Regions from separate parts of the Thioalkalicoccus limnaeus genome, predicted to be linked through region 2. Evidence: predicted binding sites of a transcription regulator. Region 2 holds the regulator's gene; each other region holds the start of a gene.
The links. Region 2 encodes FNR, which switches genes on or off when oxygen is low (the NO sensors DNR and NnrR bind a similar motif). Its sites were predicted from a motif close to TTGATNTANATCAA; they were not measured.
Positions count from the first base shown of each region.

Region 1 (10,638 bases), on a different contig from region 2:
TGCTCGGGAGGTGACAAGTGAAGAATGGCCCTCAGGACCTCCCCATGACCACCAATCCGGGTCGATCGGGCCGGACAGCCCCGAGAAGCCACAGTCAGGGGCCCCTGATCTGGCGGCACCTGTTGCGCTATCAGCAAGGTGCCGAATCACATGGCGGAAGGGGTGGGATTCGAACCCACGGATGGTCGCCCATCGCCGGTTTTCAAGACCGGTGCATTCAACCGCTCTGCCACCCTTCCAGTAAACTGTTTGCGGAACCGCCGCCTGCCACGCCGAGGCCACTTGCGCCCGCCCCCATCTCGCATCGCCCGGCGGCCCGGTCAAGACGCGAAGAACGAAGGGGGATGATGCGTTCTAGACCCGATAGAATACTGGATCCCCGCCCTTAGACCAACCGACGCACACGCATCTTGGCCCCGATGCGCCGGCGACGGGGTCGCAGTTTGGAACCGAGCCCCCATTTCGGTATCCTTAGGGGGAACTGTAGGCAGGCCGTTAAGGTCTGAGCCGCCGGGTTTTCTTGTAACGAGGAGCATCTCACGATGGCCGACATGAACTATACGACAATCCACCCTGCCGAACAGGCGGTCAGCGCCAACAAGGTGCTGAAGAATACCTACCTATTACTGTCTGCGACCCTCGGGTTCAGCGCCCTGATGGCCGTGGTGTCGATCGGACTGCAGTTGCCGAGCTGGATGTACCTGGTCTCCTTCATTGGTGCCATGGTCATGGGCATCTTCGTTCTGCCGAAGACCGCCAACTCGAGCAAGGGCATCGCGGTGATCTTCGCGATCACGGGCCTGCTCGGTCTCGGTTTGGGATCGATCCTGACCCTGTATCTGGCACTGCCGCATGGACCTCAGACCATCGCCACCGCCTTCGGCGGCACGGCTCTGATCTTCCTTGGCCTGTCCGCGTACGCCTTGACCAGCAAGCGCGATTTCAGCTTCATGGGCGGGTTCATCTTCGCTGGCATGATGGTCGTGTTGATCGCGATCATCGCGAACCTCTTCTTGGCCATGCCGGCGCTGTCGCTGGCGATTTCCGCTGCGATCATCATGCTGATGAGCGCCTTCATCCTGTTCGATACCAGCCGGATCATCAACGGCGGCGAGACCAACTACATCATGGCCACCTTCGGCCTGTATCTCAGCATCTTCAACATCTTCGTCAGCCTGTTGCAGATCCTCGGAATCATGGGCGGCGACGACTGAGGCGCCGAGCGGCCCGCGATTCGCCGAAACGACCCCGGCCTCGGCCGGGGTTTTTCATCGGAGACGACAGCCATGGAGCTCTTTCTGAAAATCGCCGCAGGGGCGGTGCTGGTCATGCTCCTGTTCTACCTGTGGCCAACCTTCAAGCACTGGCAAGAACATGGCCCCAAAGCCCAAAGCGGTGACTGGGCCGCGGCGGCACTGCCGATCGGCGGTGTCGTGCTGCTGGTCATCCTACTGATCATGTCGGTGCGCTAGGACCTCGTTCGACCTTGTTGCGCCTTCCGAGAACCCCCAGGCCGTGGCGAGGCGAGACCTACCCCGCGGGGGCTATCAGCGCGACCTGTTTCGCAGGTGGCAAGGCCGCCTCGACGCCCGCGAGGGGCTCGCTTTCGACGCGCCGCGGGTAACTAGCCGACAGGCGGTAATCGAGGACTGGATCGGCGCCGATCGGCTCGGCGCTCAGATCTTCTTCAGATGGTTTCGACGCGCCTGCGACCACCGGGCCGCCAACTCGGCCGCCCCCATCGGACGGCCGAAAAAGAAACCCTGCGCCTCCTGGCAACCTTCCCGACTGAGAAAGACGGCCTGCTCACGGGTTTCCACCCCTTCGGCCAAGACGGCAAGACCAAGGCTACGGCCGAGGCCGATCACGGCCCGGGTAATGGCCTCGTCGTTGAGGTCCCGCCCGAGATCCCTGACGAAGTTCCGGTCGATCTTCAGTCGTTTGACAGGTAGACGCTTGAGATACACGAGCGACGAGTGCCCGGTTCCGAAGTCATCGATCGCAAGACCCACCCCCATATTCCGCAGCGCCATCAACGCATCGATCGTCTCCGCCAGAGGGCCTAGCAGCACCGACTCGGTCACCTCGAGTTCGATACGCGACGGGTCGATTCCGGTTTCGCCGATCACGTGCTGGAAATCCTCTGGGAAGGTACCGCGCGCAAGTTCTTGCAGTGACAGATTGATCGCGATCCGCGGCACATGGAACCCGACTCGATCCCATTCCACGATCTGGCTGCAAGCCCGTTGAGCCACCCAGGTTCCCAGTTCGCGGATCAGGCCGATATCCTCGGCCGCCGGGATGAAACGATCCGGCTCGACAGCCCCCAGCTTTGGGCTATCCCAGCGCAGCAGGGCTTCGACGCCGATCAGTCGCTGATCGGCCAACCCGACCTGCGCCTGATAGTCAAGGCGAAACTCACCGCGCGCGAGGGCCTCCTTCATCTCGCTGACCAAGGCGAAACGCTCGACGATCCGCACCTGCATCCCCGGCGAATAAGAGGCCATTTGATTGACCCCGAGCTTCTCGGCCTGGTCGAGCGCGACACCGGCCTGACGCAGGAGCGTGTCGGCACTATCGCCGTCCCGAGGAAAGACGCTGATCCCGACGCAGGCACCGAGGAAGATGCGGTGCCCCTCTATCGATAGAGGTTTCTCGAAGGTAGCGATCAACTTTCGGGCGACCTTGATCGCATCTTGGGGTTCACTCAAGTCCTCGAGCACCACGACGAACTCGTCTCCGCCCAGTCGAGCGAGCGTATCGGATGCACGAACTCGCGTGCTCAAGGTATCGGCCACTCCAACCAGAACCGCATCGCCGAACACATGACCCATGGATTCGTTGATGTGCTTGAAACGCTGAAGATCGAGCATCAGCACCGCCAAATGGCGACGATCCCGGCGGGCTCGTTGCAGACTGTGCTCGAGCCGCGCGAGGAATCGCTGCCGGTTGGGCAAATGGGTCAGCGGATCATGGTTCGCAAGGTAGTCGAGATTTTCCTGGACCCTCTTTAAGTCGCTGATATCACTGAATACACCTACATAGTGGGTCAGCTTTCCGCGGGCATCCTGGACCCGACTGATGGCCAGCAACTCCGGGTAGATTTCACCATTCTTGCGGCGATTCCAAAGCTCACCACGCCAGTGCCCGGTGGCCACGAGCGTTGCCCACATCGCTCGATAGAACTCGGCATCATGCCGCCCCGAATGCAGGATCCGCGGGGTCTGACCGATGACTTCTTCTTTCGCATAGCCGGTGATCCGGGTGAAGGCGCGGTTGACCGACTGGATCCGCAGATCGTTGCCCGTCAGCATCACGCCCTCGGTCGTGCTTTCGAGGATCCGCGCAGCCAGTCGCAGCCGCTCCTGATTGGCCCGCTGTTCGTCGATGTCACGCACAACGGCGAGAATCCGCCGGGATCCGCCGATCTTCGTGCGCTTCAGGCTGACCTCGACCCAAAAACAGTCTCCCGACTTCCTCCTGGCCAGCCACTCGAACTGCTGGGGTTCACCGGTCAGCGCCTTGCCCAACCACTCGCGCGCCGCGGCTTCATCGTAGGGAGGCTCATTCGCGATCAGTTCATCGAAGCTGCGCTCGAGGATCTCCTGGACACTCTGGTAGCCGTACATCCGAGCGGCCGAGTCATTGACGTCCAGGATACGCAGCGACAAGGGATCCTGGATGAGAAGCCCCTCCTCGACGGCGTTGAAGACCTCGCGATAATTGCGCTCGCTGTCGCGCAACGAGGCCGCCGCACGGCGTTGATGAGCGATATCGTTGTGGATACCGCGGACACGCAAGGCTCGACCATCGGCAGCCCGTTCCAGCACGACGCCCCGGGCCAAGAGCCACAACCAGGCTCCGGAACGCGTCTTGAAACGATACTGCAGGCCGAATACCTCGTCCGATCGGCATCCGGCGAGCAAACAAGCGCGAAGCGTGTCGCGATCCTCTGGATGGGTGCGCGCCAACCATTGATCGAAGTCGAGGACGAACCCGTTCGGTTCGTAGCCGAGCATGCGATAATATTGCGCGTTGACCTGGATTCGGCCACTCGACACATCCCAATCCCAGACGCCGAGGTTGGCCAGACGGTCCGTATGGTCGCTCGCCGACCCGATCGCCGGACCAGGCCTTGAGCCACCGTCCGCATTATCATCGCCGATGACGCCAAGCGCATCATCTTGCGGGTCTGTCGACGTCATCAGCACCGCTCCATTTGGCATCGTGCGAACCGAGCACCGAACCGTATCTGGTCATGCCTCCACTGCGAGGCCGCCCATAGGTATCAGACCCTCGCGCGCGGATGCAACGCCCTTCGTCGACGAATCGAGCACGCCGGTCACTTCGGCCGCCGCCATGATCTCCGCTGCGCCCTAAACCGCCGCGCGCACCGGGTGTCCCAGGGGCCGTCCGGTTGCCCGGCCAGTGCAACTCAGGTCATTCCGGTCCATCCCGGATCAGCACCGGTTTTTGGCAATGTCCAGTACGACAGTTTAACATGACGAGCTAGAACGCCTGCCCACGAATGAGAGCCAGGGCGCGACACCAACGCTCGCTCGTTGGCGTCCCCGCCGACACGCCCCGCCGCGCGTGACCGCAGGCTGGCCTGATCATTCAGATGTGACTAACGGAGGAAGACAGACGATGCGCGGATTTTCTTTTGCGGTCGTGGCCGCCTTGTTTGCGTTCAGCGCCCAGGCCTACGCGGACAATCCCAAGGTTGCGCTGGACGTGACCATTGGTGGGCAACCTGCTGGTACCGTCGTCATCGAGTTGCGCGCCGATGTCGTGCCCAGGACCGCCGAGAACTTCCGTTCGCTGTGCACCGGTGAACGGGGTTACGGGCGCCGCGGCAATGCCCTGGCTTACGCCGGCTCGCCGTTTCACCGCATCATTCCGGGCTTCATGGTCCAGGGAGGCGATATCACGCGCGGCACCGGCAAGGGCGGCGATTCGATCTACGGCGGGCGCTTCCCCGATGAAAACTTCCGTTTGCGGCACTCGGGCCCCGGCATCGTGTCGATGGCGAACTCGGGCCGCAACACCAACTCGTCCCAGTTCTTCATCACGCTGAACGCTACGCCGCACCTTGACGGCATGCACGTCGTCTTCGGCCAGGTCGTCGAGGGCATGGAGGTCGTCGAGAAGATGGGCGCGCAAGGAACGCCGCGCGGGCGCCCACTGACCCGTGTGCAACTCGCCGAGTGCCGTGAGCTCAAGGATTAGAGAACCCGCGGCTTCGGCGCGGCAACGCGGCCCGGACCAACCATGAGGCTATCCCAACCATGCGCCTACTGATCTGTACCGATCTCGATCGCACCCTGATCCCGAATGGCCCGGCCGCGGAGTCGCCCGACGCGCGACCGCGCTTCTCGCGATTGGCCCAGCACGAGGAAGTGACGGTGGCCTATGTCACCGGCCGTCATCGCGAACTGGTGCTGGCAGCGATCGATCAGTACCAGTTGCCGCCGCCCGATTTCGTGATTGGCGATGTCGGCACGACCCTGTATCGCGTCGCCGGCGCGGACTGGAAGGGCTCGGTGGCCTGGTCCGCCCGGATCGCGCGCGACTGGAGCAGCCTGGATCGCGAGGCCCTGATCGACCTGGTCGCCGTACCCGGGCTGCGGCTCCAGGAATCGGATAAACAGGGCGCCTTCAAAATCAGCTGGTACACCCCCGAGGACTGGGATCGGTCACGCTGGCTCACGGAGATGGACCAGCGCCTGACCGATGCCAACGTTCGGGCGAACCTGATCTGGAGCCTCGACGAGAGCACGGGAACCGGCCTGTTGGATCTGCTGCCGGCCTCGGCGACCAAACGCCATGCCGTCGAGTTCCTGATGACGCAGGAAGGGTTCACGCCGAATCATACGCTCTGCGCCGGCGATAGCGGCAACGATGTGGCGATGCTCGCAAGCCCGATCCCGGCCGTGCTGGTCGCCAATGCCACCGAGCAGGTCCGCACCGAGACCCTGGCCGCCGCCGAGCAAGCCGGCACACTGGAGAGTCTGTACCTGGCCCGCGGTGACTTTCACGGCATGAACGGCAACTACAGCGCGGGCATTCTGGAAGGATTGGCGCACTTCGTACCCGAGACGACGAACTGGTGGGAGTGATGCGGCGATCGAGCGGGCGCCAGCGAGGCGTTGACACAGCGATCGACCCCTCGGCGGCGCGACGCCAGCGAGCCGGCGACGGCTGGCACGAAAGCAACGCTTGCGCCCATGGAGAAGGAGGCACCTGATGCCTTTCGACCGTGACACCCGACCCTTGATCTTCGGTGAGGTGCTGTTCGACGTCTTCGCCGACGGCGAAACGCTTGGCGGCGCACCCTTCAATGTCGCCTGGCATCTGCAGGCGTTCGGCCGTGCACCGCTGTTCATCAGCCGCATCGGCGAGGATGCGCGTGGCCGCGCGATCACCACGGCCATGTCCGACTGGGGTCTCGATACCAGCGGGCTCCAATGGGATGCGACGGCACCGACCGGCGTCGTTCGCGTGCAGTTGCTCGATGGTGAGCCGAGCTACGATATCGTATCCGACCAGGCTTACGACCGGATCCAGATCGGCCAGCTACCGCCACTCCCGCAGAACGCCTTGCTCTATCACGGCAGTCTCGCGCTGCGCGGCGCCGTGTCGCGCGCGGCGCTCGAGGAGCTCGTGGACCGCTTCGATCCGGCCGTGTTCATCGATGCGAACCTCCGCGACCCCTGGTGGGACACCGAGGCGGTGCGGAGGATGCTCTCGCGCGCGACCTGGGCCAAGCTCAACGCCGCCGAGCTCGCCGCCTTGGTGCGGCCCGGCCCGCATCCCGACGGTCCCGCCGAGGCGCTTCGGGAGGCCCATGGACTCGAAACCCTGATCATCACCGAAGGCTCGGCCGGAGCCTTCGCCATCGGCCGATCCGGTCCACTCGGACGCACCCGACCCGCTCGAGGGATTCGCGTCGTCGACGCCGTTGGCGCCGGCGATGCGTTCGCCGCCGTCCTGATCCTCGGTTTGATCTGCGATTGGTCGACCCAGGTGACCCTCGACCGCGCCCAGTCCTTCGCCTCGGCGGTGGTCGGCCGACGCGGCGCGACGGTGAGGGACCCGGACTTCTATGCCCCGTTCATCGCCGCCTGGGGCCTCTGACCGGCAACGCGGCGAGTGGCCCACCAAGCGGGAAACGGTCCGCCCGGATGTCGTGATGATCGACCCATCCACTTGTGCGGCCCCGTGGTCCGCCCCGAACCCATATCCGACCCGATCTCTATGCCGATCTTCCCTCTCCCGTTCGGACCGACCTCCGCCAGGTCGCTACGCACCTTCCTCGCCTGCTCACTGGTCGGCCTGATTGGATCGGCCCTTGCCGGCCCCGTATCCGCCGATCAGCCCGTTCCACCGACGGATCCATCGATGACCGGCGCCGCGCCGAACCGACCAGACTGGGACATCGACGGCCGCGACTGGCCGAATCGCGAAGCCAGCCGTTTCATCGAGACCGATGGGATTCGCTGGCACTACCAGCGGTCCGGAACGGGACCGGTCCTGCTCCTGGTCCACGGCACCGGGGCCGCGACCCATTCCTGGCAGGGGCTCATTCCGCTCCTGACCGACGATTTCACCGTCGTGGCCCCGGATCTACCCGGTCATGGCTTCACCAGCGCCCCGACGGAGGAACGCTTCGCGTTGCCGGCGATGGCCGCCGACCTGGCCGGGTTACTGACCGCGCTCGATTTGTCACCGGAGCTCGTCGTCGGTCATTCGGCCGGCGCGGCCATCCTCACCCAGATGATCCTCGACGGAAGCATTGCGCCCCAGGCGCTCGTGAGTCTGAACGGTGCGCTGCTCGGACGCCGCGGCCTCGCCTTCCGGATCTTCTCGCCGATCGTCCGCATCATCGTGACCACCGAGTTCGCGCACAAGGCGTTCGCTCGGCGGGCCTCCGATCCAAAGGTCGTCGAACGCACGCTGGCCGGGACCGGTTCGACACTGACCGAAGATGAGATCGCGCTCTATGCCCGGCTCTTCCGAACGCCGGGACACACCGGCGCGGCGCTGACCATGATGGCCAAATGGGACCTCGAGGCATTGGAGCGGGAGCTGCCGCGCGTGTCGCGCCCGGTCGTCCTCGTCGCCGCGGACAACGACGGCTTCGTCCTGCCGATCGAGGCTCCGCAGGTCATGGACCTGATCCCGGAGGCGAGCCTGGTCCGGTTACCGGATCTCGGCCACCTCGCCCACGAGGAACGTCCGGACCTGATCGCCGAGCTGATCCGGTCGGTCGCCCGCGACCATGGGCTTATCGAGCCGCGCCAGGCCGCGCGACCGTGAGCCACCATGATGGCCTGGGTCCTGTCGGCCCGCTGGCCGACCTGGCAATACCCGATTCAGAGAGCGGTTCGACGATGGGTATCCCTTTGATTCCCATCATTGGCAAAGCGCCTGTTCTGTGCGATCGTTAAACGTTGTCGACGGGAGTCTCCCGTCCTGCGCGCGTTCGATTCGGGATGGCGTTATCGCATCTGGTCAATACCTTCGGCGTCGATCTGCTGCATCGTTACGGCGAGCGGGTCCACAAACTGGCGATCAATGCCGGTCTGACCTGCCCGAACCGTGACGGCAGCAAGGGCTGGGGTGGGTGCAGCTTCTGCAACAACGCCTCCTTCAACCCCAGCGCACGCCGCCCCCCGTCGGTCGGCGAACAGCTCGATGCCGGGCGGCGGGTCCTGCTCAAGCGCACCGGAGCGAGACGCTTCATCGCCTATTTCCAGGCGTACACCAATACCTATGCCGATGTGGCTCGCCTTGCCGCACTGTACCGCGAAGCCCTCGAGCGCGACGACGTGGTCGGCCTGTCGGTCGGAACGCGGCCGGATTGCGTCCCCGACGCGGTTCTCGATCTGCTCGCCCGCCTTCGCGATCAGGGGCATGAGGTCTGGCTGGAACTGGGCTTGCAGTCGGCCTGCGATGCGACCTTGCGCCGAGTCGACCGCGGTCATGGCTTCGCCGACTACCGCCGTGCGGTCCGGGCGGCGCATCGCCGGGGCTTGTCTCTGTGCACGCATCTGATCATCGGGCTGCCGGGCGAAGGGCGGGATGAGTCCTTGGCGAGCCTCGATCGGGTACTCGAACTCGGCACCCACGGGCTGAAACTGCATCCGCTGCACGTCGTCCGTGGGACGCGACTCGCGCACCAATGGCGGCGTGGCGACTATCGGCCTTTGCCAATGGCCGAGTACATCGACATCGCCGCGGATCTGATCGAGCAGACCCCGCGCGAGGTCATTTTTCATCGATTGACCGGCACCGCGTCACCCGACATCCTGTTGGCCCCGGCCTGGTGCGCGAAGAAATGGGTCGTTCTGAACGGCATCGAGCAGGAACTGCGCCGTCGGCGCACAGCACAGGGCTGGTGCGTGGCGGGAGAACCGGTGGCGCTCGCCCGCGCCGTCGGCGGGCTGGCATGATGGGCCACATCCCGATGGCCCGGGCCGCCCCTCCCCATCGTTCGGTCTTCGACCGGATGGGCTCAACCCTGGAGATTCCTCGTTGACTATGGAACTCGTCTGTCCCGCAGGTAACCTGCCGTCACTGAAGGCGGCCGTCGATCATGGCGCGGATTCGGTCTATTTCGGCTTTCGTGACGACACCAACGCGCGCCACTTCGCCGGCCTGAACTTCGGCCCGGCGAAGATCGCCGAAGGCATCAAGTATGCCCACCAACGGGGCGTCAAGGTGTTCCTCGCGTTGAACACCTATCCGCAGCCCAACGGATGGGCGCGCTGGCGGTCGGCCGTCGATCTGGCGGCCGACCTGGGGGTCGATGCGGTCATCGCCGCGGACCTCGGCGTCCTCGATTATGCGAGCGAACACCACCCGAACCTCAAACTGCATCTATCGGTGCAGGGTTCGGCGACCAACTACGAGGCGCTGAGCTTCTACAAGGAACACTTCGGTGTGCGGCGCGCCGTGCTGCCGCGGGTCCTCTCGCTGAGCCAGGTCAAACACGTCGTCGAACACAGCCCGGTCGAGATAGAGGTCTTCGCCTTCGGCAGCCTGTGCGTGATGGTCGAAGGCCGGTGTATCCTGTCGTCTTATGCCACGGGCCGTTCGCCGAACAACTTCGGCGCCTGCTCGCCAGCCAGCCACGTCGAATGGCGCGAGACGCCGGACGGCCTGGAGACACGACTCGGCGGCGTCCTGATCGAACGCTATGCGCACGGGCGCAACGCGGGCTACCCGACCCTGTGCAAAGGCAGCTACCGGGTCGGCGACCATACCTATCACGCGATCGAGGAACCCACCAGCCTGAACACGCTCGAAATGCTCCCACAGCTGGTCGAAAGCGGCGTCAAGGCGATCAAGATCGAGGGCCGCCAACGCAGTCCGGTCTATGTCGAACAGGTCACACGGGTCTGGCGAGCCGCGCTCGACGCCTTTCGCCGCGACCCGGCGCACTATGCCGCCAAGCCCGAGTGGCTGGCCGAACTGGGCAAGGTCTCGGAGGGCACCCAGACCACCTTGGGCGCCTATCACCGGCCGTGGCAGTAGATCAGGAGCGGAGCTGACGCGATGATGACACAACCGAGGCTCTCGCTGGGGCCGATTACCTATTATTGGCCGAAAGACAGGGTCGAGGCCTTTTACGAC
Region 1 is NZ_JBDKXB010000007.1:80,636-91,273, reverse strand. Features, by position in the region: gene ABC977_RS07805 (amylo-alpha-1,6-glucosidase) at 1-14, shown strand, start outside; tRNA gene ABC977_RS07800 (tRNA-Ser) at 152-239, opposite strand; gene ABC977_RS07795 (Bax inhibitor-1/YccA family protein) at 543-1,214, shown strand; gene ABC977_RS07790 (hypothetical protein) at 1,287-1,472, shown strand; gene ABC977_RS07785 (sensor domain-containing protein) at 1,677-4,205, opposite strand; gene ABC977_RS07780 (peptidylprolyl isomerase) at 4,648-5,229, shown strand; gene ABC977_RS07775 (HAD-IIB family hydrolase) at 5,289-6,119, shown strand; gene ABC977_RS07770 (PfkB family carbohydrate kinase) at 6,247-7,137, shown strand; gene bchO (alpha/beta fold hydrolase BchO) at 7,402-8,319, shown strand; gene mnmL (tRNA modification radical SAM protein MnmL/YtqA) at 8,496-9,455, shown strand; gene ubiU (ubiquinone anaerobic biosynthesis protein UbiU) at 9,544-10,539, shown strand; gene ubiV (ubiquinone anaerobic biosynthesis protein UbiV) at 10,561-10,638, shown strand, end outside.
Region 1: the regulator FNR is predicted to act here: its motif matches at 8,406-8,419, upstream of mnmL (tRNA modification radical SAM protein MnmL/YtqA).

Region 2 (10,638 bases):
GCACGCGATGAACCACGGATGGTCCGGGATCTCGACGATCTCGACCAGGGTGCTGTCCAACGACCAACCGGAGAAGCGCATCCCGGCGTCCTTCATCCGGTCGAGATACTGATTGTTGAATTCGTAGCGATGACGATGGCGCTCGCGGATCTGAGCGAAGCCATAGACGCTCCGCGCCAAGCTGCCGGGCTCGAGCCGACACAACTGGCCGCCCAGACGCATCGAACCGCCGAGGTCCGACGCTTCGTCCCGGCTTTCGACGCGCCCCTGATCATCGCGCCACTCGGTGATCAGCGCGATCACAGGGTGTGGCGTCGCGGGATCGAACTCGGTGCTATGGGCACCGTCGAGCCCCACCGCGTGGCGGGCATACTCGATCACGGCGACCTGCATACCCAGGCAGATCCCGAGATAGGGGATGCGGTTCTCGCGGGCAAAGCGCACGGCGAGGATCTTCCCCTCGATGCCACGGCCACCGAAGCCACCCGGGACCAACACGGCATCGACGTCGTGCAGACAATCGGTGCCCTGCTGCTCGATTTCCTCGGCATCCAGATAGCGGACACGGACCTTGGTCGCAGCATGCACACCGGCATGGGCCAAGGCCTCGGACAAGGACTTGTAGGCCTCGGTCAGGTGCATGTACTTCCCGACCATCGCGACCGTGACTTCGTGCGTCGGGTGATCGAAACCCTCGAGCACCCGCTGCCACTCGTCGAGCTTGGCCGGCGGCACCTCGAGGCCGAACTGGCGAACCACCAGGTCATCGAGATGCTGCGCGTGCAACAGCATGGGTATCCGGTAGATGTTGTCGGCATCGATCGCCGAGATCACCGCGGCCTCGGGGACATTGGTGAACAGCGCGATCTTCTTGCGTTCGGCTTCGGGGATCGGTTGTTCGGCCCGGCACAGCAGGATATCGGGCTGGATACCGATCGAGCGCAGCTCCTTGACCGAGTGCTGGGTCGGCTTCGTCTTGATCTCCCCGGAGGTTCGGATATAGGGCACCAGCGTCAGGTGCATGAACAGGGCGTTGTCGCGCCCCTCCTCGACCCGCATCTGGCGGATCGCCTCGAGAAAGGGCAGCGACTCGATATCGCCGACCGTGCCCCCGATCTCGACCATCGCGATATCGGCCTCGTCGGCACCGAGCCGGATGCTCGCCTTGATCTCGTCGGTGATGTGCGGGATCACCTGCACGGTGCGACCGAGGTAGTCGCCGCGACGTTCCTTGCGAATCACGCTCTCGTAGATCTGACCGGTCGTGAAATTGTTGTTGCGGCCCATGCGGGTGCGCACGAACCGCTCATAGTGCCCCAGGTCCAGATCCGTCTCGGCCCCGTCGTCGGTCACGAAGACCTCGCCGTGCTGGAACGGGCTCATGGTCCCCGGGTCGACGTTGATGTAGGGGTCGAGCTTGATCAGGGTCACGCGCAGCCCGCGCGCCTCCAGCAAGGCGGCCAGCGAGGCCGACGCAATACCCTTGCCCAGCGACGAGACGACGCCGCCGGTGATGAAGATGAACTTGGTCGCCATAAGTGGGGGAGGACGAAGGATGGGACAGCCCCGTAACCCGTAAAGCTACCAAATCTGACGAGACGCCTCAATCCACTGTCGCCTCTCGGCCGCCCGAGCCGCCACCTCGCACAGGCCCGGGCGGTCGCTCCCGAACGCCCTTTCGCAGCATTGATACAGACTATTGGCCCCCTTCACAATCATCAGGGGCCTTCCTATAATCGTGGGAGTTTCGCCAACTTGCGGAGCTAACTCGCCGCGCCGCTCGGGTCGCGGTCTCACGACAAGACCCTCAACGACGATATCAATTGGAGAGAGTCAGAATCATGAAAAGGTTAGCAAAAGTGATGGGTATCGCGGCAATCGCCGGGGTCGCCACCTTCTCGATGACCTCGGCCCAGGCCTGGTGGGGCGGTCCGGGCTGGGGGCCAGGTTGGGGAGGACCCGGCTATGGCCGTGGCTACAACGACTGGTGGAACGACATGTTCGGCGACGGCTATGGCGACTTCAACATGAACTTCAGCGGCGGAGGCCGCGGCCTGGGTCGCGGCTATAACCGGTACCGCGATTGGTATGGCTATGGCCCCTACGGCTGGGGCGGACCCTACGGCTACGGCGCGCCCTATGGGTATGGCGCACCCTATGGCTGGGGCGGTGCCCCGCACTATGGTTGGGGCGCGCCGTTCGCGGCGCCTGCGGCCCCGGCAACGGATGAAGCCAAGTAGTCACTGAGCCCCGCGAGCTGTGACCGGGGTGCTGAGCCCTCGGTCACAGCCCACCGGGTCGCGATTCCCACCCGCTCTCTTTCCCACCCTGGCGAACCGGAGCCACCGGTCCCGGCTCCCCGCTCGCGGCGCGAGCTTCATATCGAAGCCCCCCGGGCAGCCACGGGACAGGTCCCGATGCATCGAGCCCCCAGACCCTCGGGTTCGTTGCGCTTTGATCTAATTGCCCGTCGCCCAGTTGGCTAGCCGGGTGGGACCAAACCATGCTGAGCTCATGGACTTGATTTGCTTGATCCAGGTCAAATAAGGATCCAAAATACCCCCAACAACGCGCGAGGGGGCCGCTTTGACTCAGCACAAGGTGATTTCATTCGAGACGATCCGGGTCGCCTGCCGGAACTGCAACCTCGCTACCCTGTGTCTACCGATGGGGCTCTGTCCCGAGGACGTCGAACGACTCGACGGCATCGTCAAACGCAGCCGCCCCCTCCACCGCGGCGATTATCTGTTTCGCAGCGGCGAGCGGTTCCGCTCTCTGTACGTCGTCAAGACCGGCTCCGTAAAGACCTATTCCCCGAGCGAGGAAGGCGGCGAACAGGTCTTGGGGTTCCACCTGCCCGGCGAGATCATCGGGCTCGACGCGATCGAAAAGGACTGCCACATCTGCTCGGCACGGGTGCTAGAGACCTCGGCGATCTGCGAGATCCCCTTTGCTCGGCTCGAGGAATTGACCTGCTGCATCCCGTCGCTGCAGCACCAGATGTTTCGCCTGCTGAGCAAGGAGATCGGCCATGACACCGACATGCTGCTGCTGCTCGGCAAACGCAATGCCGAGGAACGCCTAGCGGCCTTCTTGCTCAGTCTCTCCCGGCGGCTCCAGAAACGCGGGTTGTCGCCGTACGACTTCTACCTGAGCATGTCCCGCCACGAGATCGGGAATTACCTCGGCCTCGCCGTCGAGACGGTCAGCCGTCTCTTCACCCGCTTTCAGGACGAAGGCCTGCTGCACGTCGACCGCAAGCACGTCATGATTCGAGATATCAGCGGCTTGGAATCGATCGTCGGCCATCAGCCGCTGGAAGGGAATCAGCAACGGTCCTCTTGAGCCATCGAACACGGAAAGCCAGTTCATCCGTGCGGCTTTGGCCTCAACCCGTGCGACAGGGTCGACGCACGAGCGCAGAGGGTCGACGAGTCTCGCCGGCCAGTGCGCCCCGCCCTAACAGGTCTTTGCGCGGTTCGAAAATCAGGATCAGACCCTCGGCGATCTGCGCCACAGGCAGTGACCGCCGCTGGCCTTGTCGATCGCAGCGAGTTGTCGATCATGCGCGGCGAGTTCCGCATCGTTGGCCCGAACCACCGGCAAGCTCGGCCGGCCGACCGGTAACCGCGCCGGGGCACCGCGACGCTCCGCCCGTTGAACCGGCGACTCCTGCCCCGCCCCGCCAAAGAACAAACTGACCTGCCCGCCGGTCATCGCGAGATAGACGTCAGCGAGGATCTCCGCGTCGAGCAGGGCGCCGTGCCGATCCCGGTGCGAATTGTCGATGCCATAGCGCTTGCACAGCGCATCCAGGCTGTTGCGCTGACTCGGATGGAGGGTTCGCGCGAGGACCAGCGTGTCGGTCACCGAGCACAGTTCGGCGAGCGGGCGCGCATCGCCCCGCCACCGTTTAAGCTCGTGGTCGAGAAAACCCAGGTCGAACGAGGCGTTGTGGATGATCAGCTCGGCCCCTTCCAGATAGCCCAGCAGCTCATCGGCGATATCGCCGAAACGCGGCTTATCGCGCAGAAAGGCATCGGTGATGCCGTGAACGGACACCGCTCCGGCCTCGATCTCGCGATCCGGTTGCAGATACTGATGGAAGGTGCGACCCGTCGGACGGCGATCGACCAGTTCGACACACCCGATCTCGATGATCCGGTGACCCGCCGCCGGATCGAGGCCGGTGGTTTCGGTGTCCAAGACGATCTGCCGCACGATGGTGCCCTCAGCAGCCGGGATGAGACCAACTCAGATCAGAACCAGGTTGTCGCGATGGATCAATTCGGGCTCGACCAAGACCCCGAGGATGGCTTCGAACCGGGAACTCGGCTGGCCCTTGATGCGGGTCGTTTCCAGCGCGTCGTAGTTGATCAAACCACGCGCGATCTCGCGACCCTGCTCATCGACACAGGCCACGACCTCGCCGCGCTTGAAGCTACCATGGACGGCACGCACACCGACCGCGAGCAGGCTGGTGCCTTGCTCGCGCAACGCGCGCACGGCGCCATCGTCGAGCGTCAAGCGGCCTCTGACCTCCAGATGGCCAGCGAGCCATTGTTTGCGCGCCGCCTGCGGTTCCTGCGCCGGCACCAGCAAGGTGCCGACCGCCTCCCCATGGCCAATGCGGACCAGAATGTGGTCACCATGACCGGAGGCGATCACGGTTGCGGTTCCGGAACGCGCGGCCAGCCGCGCAGCGCGCACCTTGGTGATCATGCCGCCGCGCCCGAGGCCACCGAGGCTCTCACCGGCGACCTGATCGAGCCGCGGATCGTCGACCCGCACCTCCTCGATCAGCCTGGCCTGTGGATCGATGCGCGGGTCACTGTCGAACAAGCCCTGCTGGTCGGTCAATAGAACCAGCACCTCGGCCTCGATCAGATTCGCGACCAAGGCCGCGAGGGTGTCGTTGTCGCCGAACCGGAGCTCATCGGTCGCCACCGTGTCGTTCTCGTTCACGACAGGGATGACCCCCAGCCGCAACAGCGTCCGTAGCGTCGAGCGCGCATTCAGGTAACGTCGCCGATCGGCGAGATCATCGCGCGTCAACAGGACCTGCGCCGTATGCAGGCCGCGCTTCGCGAAGCAGTCCTCGTAGGCGCGGACCAGTCCCATCTGCCCGATCGCGGCGGCGGCTTGCAGCTCATGGAGCGCCTTCGGTCGCCGCGTCCAACCCATCCGCACCATGCCTTCGGCAACGGCCCCGGACGAGACCAACACCAAATCATCGCCGCCGATCCGGCGCGCGGCCATCTGGTCGACCCAGGGTTCCAGGACCTGCCGATCCAGGCCCTGGCCATTGCGGGTCAACAAAGCGCTGCCGATCTTGACGACCCAGCGGCGGGAGCGGGCAAGCCTGTCACGCGTAAACATCGGGGGTTAATCCAGCGGATGCCAATCGCTTTGTTCTGCCTCGCCATCGCCGACCGGCGATGAACGGGCCCGTTGATCCTCGAGCCAAACCATGACGGCCTGCGCCAACTCCGCGGTCCCGGCACCGGTGACCGCCGAGACACCGAAGTGCGGTCCTGACCAGCCAAGCGCCGTCAACACCTGCTCGCAGCGGCGCTGATAGTCGTCCGGATCCAAACGATCGACCTTGTTCAGCACCAGCCAGCGGGTCTTGTCGGCGAGGTCGCCGCCGAAGGCCGCCAACTCCCGTTCGATCTTCCGCACCTGATCAGCCAGGTCGACCCCTTCATCGAGCGGGGCGATGTCGACCAGATGCAGCAGCAAGCGAGTGCGGGCCAAATGCTTGAGAAACTGCACGCCCAACCCGGCGCCCTCGGCCGCACCCTCGATCAGGCCCGGGATGTCGGCCACGACGAAGCTGCGATCGCGCCCGAGCCGCACGACACCGAGATTCGGGTACAGCGTCGTGAAAGGATAATCGGCGACCTTCGGACGGGCGCTCGAGATCCGGCGCACCAAACTCGATTTGCCAGCGTTCGGGGCGCCCAGCAGCCCGACATCGGCCAGCAGGATCAGCTCCAGATGGAGGTTGCGATGCTCGCCGCGACTGCCGGGCGTCGATTGACGGGGGGTGCGATTGACGCTGGACTTGAAGCGCGCGTTACCGATGCCATGAAAACCGCCTTGCGCGACCAACAGCCGCTCTCCATGCCCGGTCAGGTCACCGAGTGGCTCGCCGGTGTCGTCGTCGACGACCCGCGTCCCGACCGGGACCCGAACCAGACGATCCCGGCCGCTGCGCCCGCGACGATCACGACCCATGCCATTCGCGCCCCGTTCGGCGCGAATGCGACGCTGATAGCGAAAGTCCACCAAAGTGTTCAGGTTGACGTCGGCAACCAGATAAACGCTGCCGCCATCACCCCCATCGCCACCATCTGGCCCGCCTTTCGGGATGTACTTCTCGCGCCGGAAACTGACGCAGCCATCGCCGCCATCCCCAGCTTCAACACGGATCTTGGCCTCGTCGACAAACTTCATTTGGAAGTCTCTGACCGTCTAGGCAGGTTGGGAGGCCGCTTGGGCAAGGTGCACGAAACGAAAAAGGCCCCGCGAGACGGGGCCTTTGAACGAGCTCAGCGCCCGGATTCACGCCGGATCGGTAACCGGCGCCGGCTCCACGCGAACGTATTTGCGATTCCGCGGCCCCTTGACCTCGAACCGCACGATGCCGTCCGTCAACGCGAACAAGGTGTAATCCTTGCCACAACCGACGTTCACACCATTGTGGAAGCGGGTACCACGCTGCCGGACAATGATGGATCCGGCCTTGACCTTCTGGTCGCCGAAGATCTTTACACCGAGTCGTTTGGATTCCGAATCGCGGCCGTTGCGCGAGCTGCCGCCTGCCTTCTTGTGTGCCATCTGATCGTCACCTCAACCCGCATTGATGCCAGTGATCCGAAGCTCCGTGAACCATTGGCGGTGACCCTGGCGCCTCATATAGTGCTTGCGCCGCCGGAACTTGATGATCTTGACCTTCTTGCCCCGACCGTGAGTCGCGACCGTCGCCATGACCCGAGCGCCATCGACATAGGGCCGCCCGACCTTGACATCCTCGCCATCGGCCACCATCAGAATTTGGTCGAACTCGACGCTGTCGCCCGCCTCGGCGCCGAGCTTCTCGACCCGAAGCCGGTCGCCCTCGGCCACCCGATACTGCTTCCCGCCGGTTTGGATCACCGCGTACATGCCTCGCGCCCCCGCAAAACGTTGATCATGAGTCTTGCCCGAGGGGCAAGCTAAAGACCGCTCAGCTTAACGAAAGGACCAAAGCCGCGTCAACCAGAAGATGGCGCCTGAGCGGTGACGATGGCGCCACCGGGAACAGGGCGCGCACCGCGGATCTCGACCGATATCGTGATTCATCCAAGTCGCCACGCGAGACCAACTCGCCGGGGCGTGCGACCGCCACCGCATGCCTTGGATCCGCGATCCGCGGGTTCGCACCGCCACCCTCTATCGCCCGCCCTGTTCCTTCCGCAGCAAATAGACGTCCATCAGCCAGCCTCTGTCGGCCTTGGCCCGGCGCGCCCGCTCGGCCAGCTCGCCCGCGATCTGTTTCAATGGTCCGGCGGCCAGCATTTCGCCATCGGTGCCGAGATAGGCGCCCCAGTAGAGGGTCAGCTCCGAGTCGGCAAGACCCTCGAAGGTCATGTTGGAGTCGAGCATGACGAAGGTGTTTTGGATCGACTCCGGTGCGGTCTGGGCCAAACGACGGGCCGTCGTCACCTCGATCGGCTCGCCGATCCGGTTCATCGGGATCCGGTGTTTGGCCGCCAGGAGCTGAAGGCTCGTGATCCCGGGGATCACCTGGTAGTCGAAGTCGGCCAAACCCTCATCGAGGATCTGGCGCACGATCGTCAAGGTACCGTCATAGAGCGTCGGGTCACCCCAGATCAGGAAGGCCCCCGACTCGCCATCGGCCAGTTCGTCGTTGATCAAGCCGGCGATGATCTCGGCCTTGCGGCGATACCAGTCCAGCACGCCGTCGCGATAGCGGCCCGGTTCGGCCTCGCGCGGGGGGCTCGGCGCCGTGACGACGCGATAGGACCGCTCGGGCAAGAAGCGTTCGAGGATCTCCCGCCGGATTCGGATCAGCTCGTCCTTGCCCTCGCCGTCCTTCTCGAGAAAAAAGAAGACATCGACGGATTTCATCGCGTCGATCGCCTGGATCGTCAGGTAATCCGGATGACCCGGGCCCATCCCAATCAGCAACAGTCGTTTCATCGTCATTGGATCGGTTCGCCCTTGAGGAGGTGCGGTAAACCGGCGATCGTGAAGACCACGCGGTCGCAACGCGCCGCGACGGTCTGGTGCAACCGCCCCATGTCGTCGCAGAAGCGCCGTGTCAGCTCACCGAGCGGGACGATGCCGAGACCCGTCTCATTGCTGACCAGGATCAGCCGTCCGGGCAGATCGGGCAGCACCTCGACGAAGGCTCGCTGTGCCTCGATGCTGGTCTTCTCGTCATGATCCCAGAGCAGATGGGTCAGCCACAGCGTCAGGCAATCGACGAGCAGACAGCGCTCCGCGGCGGCCTCGCGCCGCAGCGTCGCGCCGAGATCGGGGCCGACCTCGATCAGGCCCCAATGTGCCGGCCGGCGCGCCCGATGCTCGTCGATGCGTCGCGCCATCTCCTCGTCATCGCCGACGCGGGCCGTCGCCACATAGGTCACGGCCAGCCCCGATTCCGCAGCCAGCCGTTCGGCCAGGCGGCTCTTTCCGGAGCGCACGCCACCGAGGATCAATTCCTTCACTATCTCAACCTTCTCCACACGAAGAGCAGGCCATCAGGGGATGCCCGTCAAGACCACAAGGGCGGCGATCGCGCCGACCCAGACCCACAGCGCCCGGCCGATCAGCGCCAGTGCCCGGTCGATGTCGCCGCCGAGCGGCGCCCGACCCTGCCCCAACTCAGGGCGCGCCTCGCGCTGGCCATGATAGACGGCTTCACCGCCGAGCCGAAGCCCGAGCGCCCCGGCGCCAGCAGCCATCACCGGACCGGCGTTCGGGCTCTTCCAATGGCGGGCCTGGCGGCGCCAGCAGCCCCCGGCGGCACGGGTATCGCCGGCCAGCGCATAGGCCAGGGCCGTGAGGCGGGCCGGGACCCAGTTCAGCAGGTCATCGAGCCGGGCCGCGGCCCAACCGAAACGCTGGTAGCGAGCGGTGCGATAGCCCCACATGGCATCCAGCGTGTTCACCAACCGATAGGCGATGACACCCGGCGCGCCGGCCACGAGGAACCAGAACAGGGCGCCGAACAGCGCGTCGTTGCCATTCTCGAGAACCGATTCGAGCGTCGCCTTGGCAACGCCTTCCTCGTCCAGGGTCTCGGTATCCCGGCTGACCAGGAAGGCGACCCCCGCGCGCGCGGCTGGCAAGTCTTGGGCCCGCAGCGCGCCGGCGATGCCGCGACCATGATCGGCGAGGCTGCGCCAACCGATCGCGAGGTACAGTATCAGACACTCGGCGATCCAGCCCACCGGCAACGCGGCCATCGCCACCCCCGCGAGCGTCCAGGGCAGGACCAGCCAAGCCAGGAGCCAGACCCCGCGCCAACGCGAGTCGGCATGAAAGCGGGCCTCGGTGCGCTCGGCCAGGCGGCCGAACGCCTCGAGCGGATGCCAGCGGCGCGGCTCGCCGAGCCAGCGATCGAGCAGCAGCGCGCCGACGACGAGCGCAAGGGTCAGCGGTGACAACACGGCTCAGTCCGGCCGAAAGAGCCGCGCCACAGCCCGCGGATTCGACGGAAAATACAGATGCACGTAGGAGGCGGTCAGCCGCCCGACGCGATAGACCGCCTCGGCCGTCGGGCGCCCGTTCGGACAGCGGGCACGAACCAGGGGCGCGAGCGGCGTCGCCACCTCCGAATGATGATAGGTATGGCCGCGCAAAACCCCCTCCGGCAAGGCGACCTCCTGCGGGCCAAGTGCGGCCAGTCGCGAGCGCATCCGGGCCTCGCCCGGCAACAGGCCGGCCATGGCCGCGCCCTGCCCCTGTACATCGGTCAAGCGTTCGAGCAGAAACAGCATCCCACCGCATTCGGCGAGCAGGGGCCGACCGGCGGCCTGGTGAGCGGCGAGATCGGCGATCAGCGCGCGCTGCGCCGCGAGGGTCGCCAGATGCAACTCCGGGTACCCGCCCGGCAGGTAGACGGCATCGGCCGCTGGCAGGCGGTCGTCGGCCAGCGGCGAGAAGAAACGAAGCTCCGCCCCCATCGCCGCGAGCAGATCCAGGTTCGCCTGGTAAATGAACGCGAAGGCCGCATCGCGGGCCACGGCGATTCGCCAACCTTGCAAGCATCGAGGCAGCTCGGGCTCGCCGACCGGGGTGAAATCGACCGGTGTCGGCAAGTCCGATGCGGTCCACACCAGGCGCTGGGCCGCGGCCTCGAGCCGCTCGTCGAGGTCGGCGATCTCCGCGGCCTGGACCAGACCCAGATGGCGGCTCGGCAGGGTCAGTTCCGCGGCGGCCGGCAGATAGCCAAACGGCGTCACGCCAGCCGGTAGGGATTCGGTCAAGAGTTCGTAGTGGCGCGGTCCGCTGACCCGGTTCGCCAGCACACCGGCGATCGGCACCGTCGGTCTGAAGCTCACAAGTCCGTGAGCCACGGCACCGAAGGTCTGGGCCATCGCCTGACCGCTGATGACCGCGAGT
Region 2 is NZ_JBDKXB010000001.1:102,040-112,677, reverse strand. Features, by position in the region: gene pyrG (CTP synthase) at 1-1,536, opposite strand, end outside; gene ABC977_RS00485 (sulfur globule family protein) at 1,842-2,240, shown strand; gene fnr (fumarate/nitrate reduction transcriptional regulator Fnr) at 2,587-3,345, shown strand; gene dnaQ (DNA polymerase III subunit epsilon) at 3,493-4,221, opposite strand; gene proB (glutamate 5-kinase) at 4,255-5,379, opposite strand; gene cgtA (Obg family GTPase CgtA) at 5,386-6,459, opposite strand; gene rpmA (50S ribosomal protein L27) at 6,568-6,843, opposite strand; gene rplU (50S ribosomal protein L21) at 6,856-7,170, opposite strand; gene cobF (precorrin-6A synthase (deacetylating)) at 7,438-8,208, opposite strand; gene cobU (bifunctional adenosylcobinamide kinase/adenosylcobinamide-phosphate guanylyltransferase) at 8,211-8,738, opposite strand; gene cbiB (adenosylcobinamide-phosphate synthase CbiB) at 8,772-9,680, opposite strand; gene ABC977_RS00435 (cobyrinic acid a,c-diamide synthase CobB) at 9,687-10,638, opposite strand, start outside.

Region 3 (10,638 bases), on a different contig from region 2:
GCCGACGGCTGCCCGACAGACCTTCTTGACCGGACAACCCATATTGAGGTCGATGATGTCCGCACCCAAACCCACCTGGCGGCGCGCCGCCTCGGCCAGCTGAGCCGGATCGCGCCCGAGCATCTGCACCACCACAGGCCCCGGCTCGCCCACGAACGCGAGACGGCGCCGGCTTTTCGGCGTGTGCGCGAGACGCCCGTCCGCCGCGACCATTTCGCCAACCGCCAGTCCCGCGCCCTGCTCGCGGCACAGTCTGCGAAACGGCAGGTCGGTGATCCCGGCCATCGGCGCCAGGATGACGTTACTCGCCAGTTCGACGGACCCGATCCGCATCAGCCGGTATTGCGCATCCCGCCGGCGATCGCATTGATCGAACGCAGCAATGGGTCCAGCCACTGTTCCCGAGCCTCGTCGGATGGCTCGCGGCGGTACCGCTCGAGCACGGCGATCTGGATGTGGTTCAGCGGGTCCAGGTAGATGTTGCGTCCCGCCAACGACGACCGCAAATCCGGCGTCTCCTCCATCAGGCCATGCAGGCCGGCGACGTTGAGCACCTGGGTCAGCGTGCGCTGGTATTCGGCCTGGATCTTGTCGTAGATCGCGCGGGCGCGGCCTTGATCACGGGCCAACCGGAGGTACTCCCGCGCGATCGTCATCTCGGCCTTGAACAGCGACATCTGGGTGTTGCTCAGCAAGGCGCGGAAAAAGGGCCACTCCTGGTACATGCGCTGGAGTTTGGCGAGGCGTTCGACATCGTTGTTGCGCCAGCGCTCCAGGGCTCGACCGAGGCCATACCAGGCCGGCAACGTATGCCGCGCCTGCGCCCAACCGAAGACCCAGGGAATCGCGCGAATCGACGCCAACGAACGATCCGCGTCCTGCCGGTGGGATGGCCGCGAGCCGATGTTCAGCAACGCGATGGCATCGACCGGCGTGACCTGGTAGAAATAATCGAGCAGCCCCTCGGTCTCGTCGACCAGGTCACGGTAAGCCTCTTCACCGAACCGCGCCAGTTCGTCGAGGATCGCCAGATAATCCCGCCGCTCCGGTTCCGGCTCCTCGATCAGGCAACGGCTCGCCTTGAGCAGGCCACTGATCGCCAGCGTCAGTTCATAGCGCGCCGTCTCCGGATTGGCATAGCGGTAGGACAAGACCTCACCCTGCTCGGTCACCTTGATCTGGCCATGCACCGTGTCAACGGGCTGAGCCAAAATCGCCTCGTAGGTCGGCCCGCCACCGCGCCCCACGGTGCCGCCACGGCCGTGGAACAGCCGGCACGACACCCCGCGATCATCCGCCAGGGCGATGACCTTCTTCTGCGCCTCATAGAGCTTCCACGCCGAGGCCAGGATACCGCCATCCTTGCACGAATCCGAGTAACCGAGCATGACCTCCTGCTGGTTACCGGACGCCTTGACCAAAGCCCGATAGGTGGGATCGTCGAACAGGCTGGCCATGACCCGGTCGATCTGTCCGAGGTCCTCGATCGTCTCGAACAGCGGGGAGACATGAATCTGGCAGAACCAGCCGCTTGGATCGCGGCCGACGAGGCCGGCGAGACGCGCCAGCAACATGACCTCCATCACATGGCTGGCCGAATGCGTCATCGAAACGACGTACGCCCCGAAGACATCCGGGCTGATCTCCGCGCGCATCCGCGCGATGACCTCGAAGACCTCGATGGTCTCGCGCGTGGCCGGCGTCAGCGTGCCCTTATCGATCACGAACGGATGCGGGTGCGCGATCGCCTCACCCAACGCGACCAGTTTCTGATCCTCGCTGAAGGCCTGATAGTAAGGCGCCCCGGGTTGGCGCGCGAAGAGCTCGGTGACCGCCTCCGTGTGCCGGCGCGACTCTTGCCTCAGATCGAGATGAACGAGATGGAAACCGAAGGTTTCGGCCAGCCGGATCAGGTCCTGCAAGGGACCTGCCGCGGCGTTCGCATCCCCATGACTGATCAGCGAATCGCGAATCAAGTACAGGTCGGCCAAGAACTCGCTGACCTCGGCATATCCGGCCGGTCGGTCATCGGGGTTTCCGGCGATGCGCGCCCGCACCCGCGCCAGATTGGCCTCCAACCGGTGTCGGATGATCGCGAGCTTGCGCCGATAGGGTTCATTCGTATAGCGGCGCAGGCTCTGGCCCATCGTATCGACCCAGTAATCCTCATCGGCGTCGAGACTGTCCAGGAAGGCCGGGGATGGCCGGCACAGCGTGTCCGAATGGCTCAACCTCCGAAGGAGACCGCGGACGCGGTCCAGATGCAGCTCCAGAACCAGTTCGTGATGCATCCGGATCGCCAGCTCCGTCGTCTCGGGCTTCACGAACGGGTTGCCATCACGGTCACCACCGATCCACGAACCGAAGCGGATGAAACTCGGCACGCGCAGTCCGGTATCCGGCCCGTAGGCCCGGCGCACCGCGCGCTCCAGATTGCGGTAGACCTCCGGAACCGCGTCGAACAAGGACTCCCGGAAGAAATACAGGCCTTGACGAACCTCATCGGTGACCTGCGGTTTGTGAACACGGACCTCGTCGGTCTTCCACAGGATCTGTATCTCGGCCATGATCGCCTGGAGCCGTTCCTCGAGCTCCTCGTCGTTCAGGCGCCGCTTGTGCAGATCCTGGGCGATCAGAAAGATGCGGCGGAAGGTCTCGAGAATCGTGCGCCGCTTCGCCTCGGTCGGGTGCGCCGTGAAGACCGGCAGATAGATCAGGTGATCCAGCAGTCCCTGGACCTGCTGCGGGCTCAGGCCGTCCGTCTTCAACTCCCGCACCGCCTGATCGAACGAGCCGATCCACAAGGGTCCGCCGGCGCTGACCTGCGCCAGCCGCCGCAGATGGGCGTGGACCTCCTCGACCGTGTTCACCAGACCGAAATAGATATTGAAGGCGCGAATGACCTCGCTCAGCGTTTGGGGATCGAGTCCGTCGATGCGCTTCATCAGCTTCGCGCGCAGTTCCGGGTCATCCTCGGCGCGCAAGGTCACGAAGCCGTCACGCAAGCGCTCGACGATCACGAGCACCCGCTTGCGGCTGTGCTCACGCAAGACCTCGGCGAGCAGGGCGGTGAACAACTGGATATCGCGAGCGAGGGCATCGGCGGCGTCTTTCATCGAGGTCATTTCCATGGCAGCGGCCTAACGAAGCCGCGCGGCAAGGCTGGCGGAGAAGGCGAGGATACTAATTTAACCGGCTGGCCCGCCAGGGTGCCCGTTCCACCGGATTTTGCCGATCAGGGAGCGAACAAGGCAGCACAGTATCCACGCGCCGCCTCTGGCACCTCCCAATCACCGGCCTCGACGATGGCCGGATCGAGCGCCATCGCCGCGCGCAACGGCTGCATGCGGAAATGCGTGACGCCCGCATCAGCGAGGCGATCGACCAGAGGCTTCAGGTCATCAGCCCGCCAAGCAGGCATCATGGTCGTGCGCACCTGCATCGGCGTTCCCGCCTCCAGGAACAGGTGCAGACTGCGCCACGCCGGCTCCCCGGAGCCCGGCACACCGGTGATGGCTGGATAGTCTTCAGGCAGGGCCTTGATGTCGAGACCGACCCAATCGAGCCAGGGCAGCAAGGCCGGCAGCCGTTCCGGATAGGGGCCGGCCGTGTGCAGACCGACCTTGAAGCCGAGCCCCTTGACCTCGGCCATGGCGACCGCGAGACCCGATTGTGCCGTCGGTTCGCCGCCGCTGAACACGACCGCGTCGAGCAGCCCGCGACGTGACTCGAGAAAGGAGCGGATCTCCGACCATTCGATTCGCGGACCGTCCGAATCCGCCGCTAGATGCCCGTTGTGGCAGTAGCGACAACGCCACGGACAACCCGGACCAAACAGGACCGCCGCCAACTCCCCCGGAAAATCGATCGTCGTCAGCGGCGTCAGCCCCGCCACCTGCCATGCATCGTGGCGCGCAGGCGGGCGCGGACAGGCCACCGAGTCGACCGGCGCCGCAGCACGCGCCAAGACCGTCATCTTCCTTACCTCCTAATCCGCCGACAGCCGCCCTCGAGGATGCGTCCCGGCGGCAAGCAAGGCCGTTCACCGCTCGGGAAGGATTGCGTTCGATGCTCGATGCGCCACCTCTCCGGCACGACTCATCGAGATCGCCCAGCGATTGGAAATCGCCACGGCAACAGAGAAACCTAGGCCGCAACCCGCTCGGAAACGCGATGGCCACGCGGCTCCTCGACGAAGTAGCAACGCTCGTGGTGCTCGGACCGCTTGCCCGCATTGAAGGCCGACACCGGGCGGTGATAACCCATCACCCTCGTCCACACCTCGCAACGGGTGCGTTCTTCATCGCGCAACAAGATCGACTCGGCTTGTTTCATCTGTGCTTCCTCCTGGATGGTTTCGTTGTTTCGATCGATTCGGGCCATGCTCTAATGCCCACCGCAGGCCTCCTGGATCAGGGCCTCCGAACGCTTCTTCGCGATCAGCTCCTGATCGCACTTCGGACAGAACTCGTGCTCGCCGCTGATGTAGCCGTGCCGCGGGCAAATCGAAAAGACCGGCGTCACGGTGACATAGGGCAACCGGAAGTTGGTCAAGGCGCGGCGCACCAACCGTTTGCAGGCCTCGATGCTCGAGATCTGCTCGCTCATGTACAGATGCAGCACCGTACCGCCGGTGTATTTCGACTGCAGCGCCTCCTGCCGGGTCAGCGCCTCGAACGGGTCGTCGGTGAAACCAACCGGCAACTGCGAGCTGTTCGTGTAATAGGGGGCCTCGTCATTGCCGGCTTGAAGGATGCCCGGAAAACGCTTGCGGTCCTCGCGGGCAAAACGGTACGTGGTCCCCTCGGCCGGCGTCGCCTCCAGGTTGTACATGTGCCCCGTCTCTTCCTGGAAGGCGACCATCCGCGCCCGGACATGGTCGAGCAGGCGACACGCGAAGGCATGGCCCCAAAGGGTCGTGATGTCCTCGCGGTCATCGGTGAAGTTGCGGATCAGTTCGTTGATGCCGTTCACGCCGATCGTCGAGAAATGGTTGCGCAGGGTCCCCAAGTAGCGTTTCGTGTAGGGAAAGAGGCCGGCATCCATGTGCCGCTGTATGACCTTGCGCTTGATCTCCAGGCTGTTGCGGGCGATCTCGAGCAACCGGTCGAGCTGCGCGATCAACGCGTTCTCGTCGCCCTTGTGCTGGTAGCCGAGGCGCGCGCAGTTGATCGTCACCACGCCGAGCGAGCCGGTCTGCTCGGCCGAACCGAACAGGCCATTGCCCCGCTTCAGGAGCTCGCGCAGATCGAGCTGCAGCCGGCAGCACATCGAGCGCACCATGTTCGGCGTCAACTCCGAATTGACGAAGTTCTGAAAGTACGGCAGGCCGTACTTGGCGGTCATCTCGAAGAGCCGGTCGGCGTTCGGGCTCTCCCACGGGAAGTCCGGCGTGATGTTGTAGGTCGGAATCGGGAAGGTGAAGATCCGCCCCTTCGCATCCCCTTCGGTCATGACCTCGATGTAGGCCCGGTTGATCAGGTCCATCTCGGCCTGGAGATCGCCATAGCAGAAAGGCTGCTCCTCGCCGGCGATCACCGGCACCTGCTCGCGCAGGTCCTCCGGGCACACCCAATCGAAAGTCAGATTCGTGAAGGGTGTCTGGCACCCCCAGCGCGACGGAACATTCAGGTTGTAGATCAGCTCCTGGATCGCCTGCTTGACCTGTGGATAGTCGAGCCCATCGCGGCGCACGAAGGGCGCCATGTAGGTATCGAAGCTCGAGAAGGCCTGGGCACCGGCCCACTCGTTTTGCAGCGTGCCGAGAAAGTTGACGATTTGACCGATCGCCGACGACATGTGCTTCGGCGCGCTCGCCTCGACCTTGCCTGGCACGCCGTTGAGCCCCTCGTTAAGCAGCGTGCGCAGCGACCAGCCGGCGCAGTAGCCCGCCAGCATGTCCAGGTCGTGGATATGGATATCGCCATCGCGATGCGCAGCGCCGATCTCCGGTGGGTAGACATGCGACAGCCAGTAATTGGCGATCATCTTCCCGGACGTGTTCAGGATCAGGCCGCCGAGCGAATAGCCCTGGTTCGCGTTGGCCGCGACGCGCCAATCCGAGCGGTCCAGATACTCGTTGATCGAGCCGGCCACGTCGACCAGCGTCCGGCGATCGGCGCGCAGCTTATGGTGCTGCTCGCGATAGACGATGTAGCCACGCGCGGTGCCGAAATGGTTCGCCGCGATCAGCGTCTGCTCGACGACATCCTGAATCGCCTCGATATCGGGCAAGCGTCCGGCATCGAAGCGATGCGCCAGGACCTTGACGACCTGGGCCGTCAGCAGTGTCGCCTCGAGCGCGCCGAACTCGCCGCTCGCCTGACCGGCACGCAAGATGGCCGACTCGATCTTCGCGGCATCGAAGTCGACGACTTGCCCGTCACGCTTGCGAACGCGCGTCGGCAAAGTGGCAATCGGTGATACGGAGGCGCCCATCTTGGTTTTCGGCCCTTTGTCAAGTACGACACAAGATATTGTGTCGCGTATTCTAGAGAACGCTAGATCTTGCGTATTGACCTGAATCAAGTCGAAGCCGATCGCCCGCGAGCGGGCTAACGGGCACCCGCTTTTTCGCCAACGGGAACGGTCACTTGGCGATCGCGCTAAACACGATTCGTCCTCGCAATCGCACACGCAGTGACGCTGCCTGACCTGCCCCACGGACGGACAACAGCCGAACCCGATTGACCGACCGAGCCCCCCGGAGATCGTCGATCGTCTCGGGCGACAGGCTCAGCACTCGCCGCGATTGAACGGCGGGCCGTCTAGGCGTAGGTTCTCCAGGTATGACGACGATCGACGCCCCACACCAGCACCCATACCAGACCCAGGACGCCGATACCGGCTTCATGCGGCTGGCCCTCGAGCTCGCCGCGCGCGCCGCCGCGGCCGGCGAGGTGCCGGTCGGTGCCGTGCTGATCCATGACGGCATCGTCCTCGGCGAAGGCTGGAACCGGCCCATCGGCACGCAGGATCCGACCGCGCACGCCGAGATCGTCGCACTGCGTGCCGCAGCGCAACGGGTCGGCAACTATCGCCTTCCCGGCACCCGCCTCTACGTGACGCTGGAACCCTGCCCGATGTGCGCGAGCGCGATCGTTCACGCGCGGGTCGCCCATGTGGTTTTCGGCGCGCGCGACCCCAAAGGCGGTGCCTGCGGCAGCGTCTTCGACCTGCTGCCATCGGACGGGCGCTTCAACCACCGCACGACCTGCGTCGGCGGCGTGCTGGCCGAGGACTGCGCGGAAATCCTGCGCGCCTTCTTTCGCGCACGGCGTTGATGGAGACGGCGTTGTCAGAGACACGCGACCCTACAGTGAAGGTCGATGCGAAGGTGCCCGAATGTCTGGGTGGAAAAACCGCCGGCGATAGGTATACTAGCCCGCTTCTATCGTCCTCTCGGGCGATACGACACCCAACTGGAGAGGTGCCGGAGTGGCCGAACGGGCCTGACTCGAAATCAGGTGTACGCGCGAGCGTACCGTGGGTTCGAATCCCACCCTCTCCGCCAATTGCTCAATGTAAACGAGCGACCAGGCACGCTTTTTGTGCCTACCTGCCGCCCTACCCGCCATTGAACGGGCCCTTGGCTGCGATGCCGAGAGACAATCGACGAGCCCTTCGACCGGGCGCCACCGGTTACCGCGTGCGGATCACCGCGGCCGAGCGCGAGCTGGTGGTGCTCAACGAGGCCGGGATCTAGCGCTGGCACCGGCGCGCGGGTGCCCCCGAGGATCCTCGGTCACCGCCAAGGCGCAAGACGGACCGGCGACTGGCCGGCATCGTGACGCCGGCACGGCACCGGCGCGCTGGCCGGGTCGTCAGAAGATCATGACCTGGTACCCCTGGCTCGCGAGCGCGCGCAGGCTGGGCAGACCCGAGGTTCCCGGCGCCGCGTTGTCGGTGAGCATCGCGAAGCCGGCCTGCTCGGCGTCCGCGGCGGCGCCAAAGAAATCCGAGCAGGTTGCCGAGACGCCGGCCACCTTGTCCTCGACCGCCTTGTAGATACCATGCAGCGGGTGATCGGCCTTTGTCACCTGCCCGGCCCAGCGGGTACCGGCGCCAAGGAAAATCACCGTGACCTCGTCCCCGTTCTGTTTGAAGTCGTACGCGACACCGAGCGCATTGAACACGCGCCCCAGGGCCTCATCGCTGTTGGTCTGCGGATCGGACATCACCACAATGGCTGCTTTCATGTGCAGGTCCTCTCTTGAGTAGGTGTTGACCTCGTCGCTCCAATGCCTGGCAATGCAGCACCGCCCTGTTCCGCACGCGGGGCCGAGGCGGCGGCAACACAAGGGATCCGACATGCCCCGGCAAACCGTCGCTACCGCCTGACTGTCATGCCCGCATGCAAGGCACCCGAAGGATGAAAGAAGCCACGGGATAACACGAGGATTCGCCGACCGACTCAGCCATGTGCCGACTTATCCGTCACTTGGTCTTGTTTCCGTGTCCATCCTCGTGCATCCGTGGCTTCCTTTTCACGCTTGCCGAGTAGGCTTTTCCTCGGCCAGGGGCTCGACTAGGCTCCCACAAAGGCCCGGTCAGGTCCAGCCGCCGCACCACCCCCTTGGCACTGCTCGACGGCCCCTCGCGGTCGAGACGACACGCCGGGCACGGCAGTCGAAGACGCAACTTGCGACTTTCTGCGTGCTGCGTCGCTGATCGCGACTGAACCCGGCTCCCGTTCGCTCGTGAGCGAATGCGCTCCGGTCTCGAGATGGGCTGCTCATCGATGGCAGGGCTCAGCGCATCGAAACCCGGCCGAGCCGACTTCAGCCGGCGGCGAGCTGAGGTGCCGCCGCCGGCAACTGGCGCACGAAACAATCAGGGCATGTACTTGCCGCGCGGCGTGTAGGTCGTGTGCAAGTGATGGTGCGAAACGTGCCCGCAAGGACCGTCGGTCAGGAACTCCTGATAGAGCTTGAGCACCGCCGGATTCTCATGCGACTTGCGCACCTCGCTGTTGGTGTCCATCCGATAGAGGGCCTGGGAGCGCTTCGCTCGGATCTTGGCATTGGTGGGGATGGGTTGACCGCCACCGCCGAGGCAGCCGCCAGGGCAGGCCATGAACTCGATGAAATGACACTCGCTGAAAGGTCCTCCGGCCCGGATGTCCTCGATGACCCGTTGTGCATTGGCCGTGCCGTGTACCACGCCGACCTTGAGGCTCGCGCCCTTGAGCCAATCCCAATCCGGGACCAGGTGCTTGATCAGATCCGGCACGGGGCCGACTTCGCTGATCGGGATCTCAGCCAGGCGCGCCCCGTCGATTCCGCGCACCGGGAGGATATTCGCATGGTCGTAGAAGTCCTCGACCGCCTTGCCGGTGACCATCTCAATCACGGTCCGTAACGCCGCCTCCATGACACCGCCGGTCGCGCCGAAGATGACGCCGGCGCCGGAGGCCTCGCCGAATGGATCGTCGAAGCCGGTCTCTGGCACCTTGGGCAGGTCGATGCCCGACTCCTTGATCATGCGCGCCAACTCGCGAGTGGTCAGACCGTAATCCACGTCCTTGTAGCCGCTGGAATTCATCTCGGGTCGGTTGCACTCGTACTTCTTGGCGGTGCAGGGCATGAGCGCGACGACGACCATATTCGAGGGGTCGACGCCCTTCTTCTCCGCATAATAGGTCTTCAACAAGGAGCCGAACATCTGCTGCGGGCTCTTGGCCGAGGACAGATGGTCGAGCATGTCGGCGCAAAAATGCTCCATGTACTTGACCCAACCCGGCGAACAGCTGGTGAACTGGGGCAGCTTGACGTCGGGGTCCTTTTGCACCAGCGCTTTGTAGAGCCGCAGGATCAGCTCGGTGCCTTCCTCGATGATGGTGAGATCGGCCGTATGGTTGGTGTCGAAAACGGCGTTGAATCCCATCCGCTTGAGCGCGGTATTGAGCTGGTAGGTGACCGGGGTACCCGGCTCCAGCGCGAAACACTCGCCCATGCCGGCACGCGGCGAGGGAGCGGTTTGGATCACGACGTGCTTCGAGGGATCGTCGATCATCGACCAGACCTCGTCGGTCTGATCCTGCTCGGTCAGGGCGCCGGTCGGACAGTGGTTGATGCACTGACCGCAGTTGATGCAGACCGCGCCGGAGAGCGGCTTGTTGCCAAAGGTCGAGACGTGCGAGCGAGCCGAGCGGCTGGCGACGGTGAGACAGCTGACGCCCTGGAGCTCGTCGCAGGCACGCACGCAGCGCCGGCAGAGCACGCACTTGTTCATGTCGCGAACGATCGAGCTGCTAGACCGGTCGATGGCGAATTTGGGCTCGGTCGGATGGCCGAAGCGGTAGAAATCCACGCCGTACTCGACCGCCAAGGATTGTAGCTCGCAATTGTTGTTGCGCTTGCAGGTGTTGCAGTCGCCATAGTGCTCGGACAGTAGAAGGTCGATGATGTGGCGGCGCGCCGAGCGGACCTTGGCGGTGTTGGTCTTGATTCGCATCGACTGCATGATCGGTGCGGCGCAGGATGCCTGCAAATGGCGCATCCCCTCCACCTCGACGACACAAATGCGGCAAACGCTGGCGGTGCAGAGGTCATCGTGATGACAGAGGGTCGGGATCCGCACGCCCACCTGGCGAGCGGCGTCGAGAATGGTGCCCCCCTGAGGAACCTGAAGCTCGAT
Region 3 is NZ_JBDKXB010000005.1:189,868-200,505, reverse strand. Features, by position in the region: gene dusB (tRNA dihydrouridine synthase DusB) at 1-396, opposite strand, end outside; gene ppc (phosphoenolpyruvate carboxylase) at 333-3,116, opposite strand; gene ABC977_RS06425 (anaerobic ribonucleoside-triphosphate reductase activating protein) at 3,236-3,976, opposite strand; gene nrdD (anaerobic ribonucleoside-triphosphate reductase) at 4,147-4,335, opposite strand; gene ABC977_RS06415 (ribonucleoside triphosphate reductase) at 4,387-6,438, opposite strand; gene tadA (tRNA adenosine(34) deaminase TadA) at 6,852-7,283, shown strand; tRNA gene ABC977_RS06405 (tRNA-Ser) at 7,424-7,513, shown strand; gene ABC977_RS06400 (DsrE family protein) at 7,824-8,198, opposite strand; gene ABC977_RS06395 (NADH-dependent [FeFe] hydrogenase, group A6) at 8,833-10,638, opposite strand, start outside.
Region 3: the regulator FNR is predicted to act here: its motif matches at 6,515-6,528, upstream of ABC977_RS06415 (ribonucleoside triphosphate reductase).